DNA from 3 places in the Blautia sp. SF-50 genome. Region 3 is predicted to be linked to each of the others. Evidence: riboswitches for the same ligand, from Rfam matches in the RefSeq annotation. Region 3 holds a riboswitch; each other region holds the start of a gene.

Region 1 (2,207 bases), on a different contig from region 3:
CTGATCAGTACCTAAAGGATATGCCGCCGACGGATTCTTTAATTTTATCGAAACATCCACAAGCAGCGGATCATGCGGCGCCAGTACAGGTGCAAAAATAGCTGCCAATGCAAAAATTATGACCACCATCAATCCTATTTTTGTTTTCGGTGACCGGAATACCTGTTTCCAGTACAGATTCTGGATCATGCTTTTTTCTGTTTTCTGCTTTCTTCTGCTTCCCATTCTATGATCTCTCCTTTACTTTAACTGGATTCGCCGGTCAATCGCAGAATAGGCGATATCCACAAGAAAATTTAATACTACAATGCCAACAGCCAGAATAAAGATAAAACATTGCAGCACCGGAGTGTCTTTTGAGATCACGGATTTCAATGCCAGATTTCCGATTCCCTGAATTGAAAAAATACTTTCTATCACAGCTGAGCCACAGAAAAAACCGATCACAATTGATACCAGACGTGTCAGCACAGGAATCAGGATATTTTTCAGACCATGACGCAAAATTACATTTACAGATGACAATCCCTTAGCTCTGCTGGCACGTATGTAATCCTGCTTCAGCACCTGTATCATATTGGTACGGATCAATCTCGTCATAATTCCAAAGAAACTGATATCCATGGCAAATGCCGCAAGAATCGGGATGCCTCCGGCATCTCCTCCGATCACGGAAATCACTTTTAGCTTTACTCCAAATATATAGAGCAGCATCAGACCGATCCAGAAAGACGGCATAGATACACTGAGGGACGACAAAATGCGAATGACTTTATCCAGAACTCTGTTTTCATAAATTGCCGACAAAATTCCAAGAGGGACTGATACGATCATCAACAATAAAAACGAAGTAACTGCCAGTTTAAATGTCTGTGGAAAATATCTTTTTAATTCCTCAAAAGCCGGTTTTCTGGTAGAATATGATTTTCCAAAATCGCCATGAAGTGCCTGATCCAGCCATTTCCCGTATTGTACCAGCACCGGCTGATCCAGTCCTTCCTCATGCCGTACTTCTTCTACCTGCTCCGGTGACGGATGCTCATATTTTTTCTCCGCCAGCACTCTGGCAGCATCACCTGCCGATATAAAACTCAGCATAAAAATAATAAATGTAACCGCCAGCACTACCGGAATCATAAATATAAAACGCTTTGCAATTACTTTTCCCATCTTCATCTCTCCTCATTTTTCATCTGTTTATTCGGTTAAAATAAAAAAAGCTGATATGATCCAGCATCATATCAGCACAAAAAACAAACCTCTACCTCAGGCAGAGCTTATTCCTTCTGTATCCCATCCGAATCAGAATTCTTCTGTCAAAAAGGCAAGTCTCCTGACTCCAGTTCTTCCTACTTACCATCTTCCCGGATCTCTCCAGTGATATTTTGGTTTTCGTCCCTGTCACAGTAGCGGTGGCTGTTCTGGCATTTCACCAGATTCCTTATTAAGTACTTTGTACACCCTTCTGACTATTCAATTTTCATAGTTGCAATGAATAAATATTATAATATCATACTTTTCTTTTTATATAAATAGTTTTTTGTCAAATATAAAATATCTGAACATTTCATAGTGAAACCCGGATATTTTCTGCCTGTATTATTATAAATCTCTTAAGTAAATAACATTATGTATGAACGGTGACTTCTTTATATTTCCGTATAATGATCATATAACTTACGAATAATAAAACAGCTGCGCTGCTCCATGCACAGATCTCTGCATAGTATATTCCATCTTCACCGATCAGTTTTGGCAGCAGCAGCGCAACACTGACACGCATTATAAATTCTGCAATGCCGCTGGCAAGCGGAATCAAAGTATTACCCAGGCCCTGGATAGCGGAACGATACACATACAGCAGATACAGCACCCACAAAAAGACAGCCATAATAAACAAATACTTATATGCTATATCCAATACCTGTCGGGTCTGATCCGGTTCACCGGATACAAACAGGGACAGTACATTACGTCCAAACAGTACCATCATGCCGGAAATGAAAGCCGAAGTGAGCACTGCCATATAAGTGCCGCTGCGCACGCCTTTTCGAATCCTCTGGTATTTTTTTGCACCAAGATTCTGGCCCACATAGGTTGTAATAGCATATCCATATGAAATGGCAGCCATCTCCAAAACCCCATACAGCTTGTTCGATGCCGTAAATCCCGCCACAAACAGAAAACCAAATCCATTGATCACATAC
Region 2 (2,207 bases), on a different contig from region 3:
CAAGACGTCAGGCCGAGGCTGAAGCAGCAGCGAGAGCACAGGCTGAGGCAGAAGAGGAAGCAAGACGTCAGGCAGAGCAGGAAGCACAGCAGGATGAGGCGGACGAGAGCGAAGACGTACAGCACGATGAGGACGGCGACGTGATCGAGAATGCAGATGAGGATACTGCAGAAGATGACACCGAGGCTGTGGATGAAGATGCAGACAATGGTGAGAATGATGATGCGTCCGAGGATACTGAGAATACAGAGGATAATGCAGACGCAGATTACGATAACAGCACAGACGCATCTGAAGAAAGTGCAGAGGACACATCTAATGCAGAGGATACATCTTCAGACAGTGACAGTTCTTCTTACAGTAGCGGTTCCGGATCTTCTGTTGTGAATTATGCTACACAGTTTGTGGGGAATCCTTATGTATGGGGCGGAACAAGCCTTACCAATGGTGCAGACTGCTCCGGATTTGTACAGAGTGTCTATGCGAACTTCGGAGTCAGCCTTCCGAGAACCTCCTATGAGCAGCAGAATGCAGGTACAGAAGTATCCTACGCAGATGCACAGCCGGGAGATCTGATCTGCTATGGCGGACACGTGGCTATTTACATGGGTAATGGCCAGATCGTTCATGCATCGAACTCTCAGGACGGGATCAAGATCAGCAATGATGCTACATACAGAACAATTGTATCTGTAAGACGTCTTGTATAATAAAAACGTACAACAGAAAATAAAAATACAGCAGCCCGACAGCAGTTTGTCGGGCTGTTTTTAACGTCGGAAAAAATACTGAAAAACCTATGGAACGGAGTGAACAGCAACAAAATATGCTCAAAAATGTATAAATATTGAAAACAGTATTGACATATAATTAACAGGATGTTATTATAATGTCAGTATAATTCCATATTGAACATAGCAAGTGCTGAGGATAGCTGACAGTTATATATTGATTATCAGAAGTCCACAGAAAAGGGAATCAGGTGTGAAACCTGAGCGATCCGGTCACTGTAACGGAGGAGCGAATCTCATAGTCCATTGTACGTATGTATGAGAAGGAGAGAGGAGCCATGATCCCGGAGCCAGGAAACCTGCTTGTTATGGCGAGGTTAAACTTCCGTGTAAAGTGTAACAACCATTTCAGGGACTCCGCACCCCTGGGACGTTGTCTACTTTTTTACGAGAGTAGGCATTTTTTTATGGAATGCGCCTGTTCATATGAATTATACATGATTAAATGGCAGGCGATACTACTCCGGATACATTCGTTCCCTCCGCGCACTCATGAACGGATTATATTTCTACCCCGGGGTGGCATCGCTACCTCTTTTTATAGGAAAAAATTATGTGTGGTTATGTCAGGAGAGGAGAAAAGAGCCATGGAGAAACCATACTGGGAAGGCAAAGAATACTCTTACTTCAGCCACAAAAACTGTGAGTATTTTCCGTGCCATAAAGGAGCAGATCCGGAGAACTTCAATTGTCTGTTCTGCTATTGCCCTTTATATGCACTGGGAGATAAATGTGGTGGTAATTTCCGCTTTACGGAAAGCGGGATCAAAGACTGCACCGAATGCAAGCTTCCTCATAGAAGAGAAAATTTTGGATATGTTACAGGTAAATATAGCGAGCTTGCGGAAATTGTACGGAAGCAGCGGGAAAAATAAAAAACAGGCCAGTTCAGATACAGGAAAATGTATATTCCTGTGTTTGAACTGGCCTGTTTTGTTTGGGGTGGACAATATCTGTTATCTGTCGGAAAAGATACAGAAGATCATTCTCTGGTTTGGAGAAAAACCTTAAGTCTGGGAATCTGGTTGTTGAGGATCAGCTGTTCCGGAAACATGGCCTGATGAACAAACTCAGCAGCACAGGTAAAATCTCCGATATGCTCCGGGCCATGGCTGTCACTGGAAAGAAGCAGCGGCAGATCATATTTGCGGCAGCATCGAAGGATCTCGAAACAGTTTTCTCTTGTGTCGCCACGATAGCCATAAGGTGCAAGAGAAGCTTCGTTGATCTCAAAGATCGTGCCGGTTTCCCTGGCAGCCCTTGCAAGCGCATCATAATTAACCGGGTAATGAGTGTTATCACTATGTCCGAGGATCTTTACACAGGGGTTTTTCATTACATTGATAAAAGCTTCTGTGTTTTCGGCTCTGGTACCGCAACGGTAATTCCAGGCATGCATGCTGGCAATGGCGTAAT
Region 3 (2,207 bases):
TTCTGTTGATCCGGATCAGGATTATGTGCTGCTGATGACCCTTCACAGTGCCAAGGGACTGGAATTCCCCAATGTATTTATCGTGGGAATGGAGGACGGTGTTTTTCCGGGGTATGCTTCCATCTGGTCCGGTGATCCGTCGGATATCGAGGAGGAGCGAAGGCTCTGTTATGTGGGGATCACCCGTGCCATGAAGGAACTGACTTTAACCTGTGCAAAACAGCGGATGATCCGTGGGGAGACTCAGTATAACCGTGTGTCACGTTTTGTAAGGGAGGTTCCACGGGAGCTGGTAGATCTTGGACATACCATTCAGGAGAAAAAGCCCAGAGTAGATGATATCGTATCTCCGAAAAACGCCTATGCCCAGATGAAAATGAATTTCCAGGCAAAGAGCACCCTGCAGAAAAAAGATTTCACAGTGAAGAAGGCGGACAGCCTGGACTATGGTGAGGGAGACACGGTCCGTCATGTGAAATTCGGAGTCGGTATCGTAAAAAATATCGCAGACGGCGGCAGAGACTACGAAGTGACGGTAGACTTTGACAAAGTCGGCGTGAAAAAAATGTTCGCCGGTTTTGCCAAGCTGAAAAAGATCTGAGAGGGATTTCTCCGGGCAGACTATTTCTGCAAAAAACTGTAAAAATCCGGCCTCAAGGTTGTAATTGGAAAATCAGTATGTTAGAATCAGTATCAGCGTAATTGAATTGCTGTGAAGTGAACAGTATCACCGGCACATATGCTGCCGGATACTGTGAGAGGGAATCGGGTAAAAAGCCTGAGCGGTTGCGGCCACTGTATACAGAAGAAGGGATTTCACATGCCATTGCAGAAACTCATGTGAGAAGGCGAAATCCCGATGTCAGAGAGATTCTGGAGAAAATTCTGATACATCATTCATGATCGGCTAAAAGATGAATGGTGTATCAGTTTTTATTTTGCGGAGTTTTTTCTGAGTCTGTAAGTCAGGAAACCTGCTTGACAGTATGTAAGTGGGAGCTTCCGTACAAAGTGTTCCGTGCAGATTTTATGAAGTCCCATCTTTTCGATTACCCATAGGAAACAGGAGATAAAACAGGCGAAAAGAGAGGAAATGAAATGAAAAACAAGTATGTATCCACAAGAATCATGGCAATGGTAATGGCAGCGGCAATGACCGTATCAGCAGCTCCGGCTGTTTATGCCGCAGAGAGAGCAGACTCCGAGACCATCAAGGAAGACAACCAGCCGGCAGCAGAAGACAGTACAGAGTCTGCAGACACCGAAGATTCTTCCGCAGAGGCAACCAAGACAGAATATCCTCTGACCATCACAACCTATGATTACGATGGAAACGAAATCGAAACCACTTATGAAAAAGCACCGGAAAAAGTCCTTGCTGTATATCAGGGAAGCATTGAGACTATGCTCGCACTTGGTCTGGAAGACCACCTGGTAGCTACCGCAGGTCTTGATAATGAAGTTCCGGAAGATCTCAAAGAAGCATTCTCAAAAACAAATTATCTTGACGAATTTACCCCATCCCTTGAAACTGTAACAATGCTGGAGCCGGACATGATCTTATCCTGGAGCTCTCTTTTCTCTGATAAGAATCTGGGAAATGTAACAGACTGGATCGACAAAGGCTGCAACACCTACTACAACACCAATACTCGTCCGGACGGCGACAGAACACTGGAAAATGAATTCACAGATATCTTAAATATCGGAAAGATCTTCGATGTACAGGACAAAGCACAGGCTATCGTTGATGATGCAAAAGCAGTGATCGACAAAACTCTTACTGCAACTGCAGATGTAAAAGACAAACCAAGCGTAATGGTATTGGAGCCTCTTGGAGATGACATCACAAACTATGGCGTAAAGAGCCTTGGCGGAGATATGGTAACACAGTTAGGCGCAACTCTTGCAAACCCGGATGCTTCCACCGTTGGAAAAGAGGATATCATCGCAGCCAACCCTGACGTGATCTTTGTGGTTTACATGCCATATGCAGGAGATGATCCGGAAACTGTTAAGAACAGCCAGCTTGCAGTGATCCAGGATGATGAGTCCCTGAAGAGCCTTGACGCAGTAAAGAACGGACGTGTTTACCCGATCATGCTCAGTGAGATGTATGCAAGTGCAACACGTACCCAGGACGGAATCGAAACTTTTGCAAAGGGATTATATCCGGACGTAAATCTTGACTGATCGGAGAAAATGCA

What was found. Region 3 has a riboswitch for cobalamin ahead of BLP57_RS09360 (ABC transporter substrate-binding protein). Riboswitches for the same ligand answer to the same signal wherever they lie in the genome.
Region 1: linked by a shared signal. The riboswitch ahead of BLP57_RS10630 (ABC transporter permease) and the one ahead of BLP57_RS09360 (ABC transporter substrate-binding protein) in region 3 are both predicted to bind cobalamin.
Region 2: linked by a shared signal. The riboswitch ahead of BLP57_RS06195 (cysteine-rich small domain-containing protein) and the one ahead of BLP57_RS09360 (ABC transporter substrate-binding protein) in region 3 are both predicted to bind cobalamin.

The regions. Positions count from the first base shown of each region.
Region 1 is NZ_FMUW01000015.1:42,703-44,909, reverse strand. Features, by position in the region: gene nikC (nickel transporter permease) at 1-225, opposite strand, end outside; gene BLP57_RS10630 (ABC transporter permease) at 241-1,170, opposite strand; cobalamin riboswitch at 1,307-1,480, opposite strand; gene BLP57_RS10625 (MATE family efflux transporter) at 1,628-2,207, opposite strand, start outside.
Region 2 is NZ_FMUW01000007.1:53,185-55,391, reverse strand. Features, by position in the region: gene BLP57_RS06200 (C40 family peptidase) at 1-710, shown strand, start outside; cobalamin riboswitch at 943-1,112, shown strand; gene BLP57_RS06195 (cysteine-rich small domain-containing protein) at 1,379-1,666, shown strand; gene BLP57_RS06190 (phosphatase) at 1,774-2,207, opposite strand, start outside.
Region 3 is NZ_FMUW01000012.1:64,081-66,287, forward strand. Features, by position in the region: gene pcrA (DNA helicase PcrA) at 1-601, shown strand, start outside; cobalamin riboswitch at 703-992, shown strand; gene BLP57_RS09360 (ABC transporter substrate-binding protein) at 1,099-2,193, shown strand.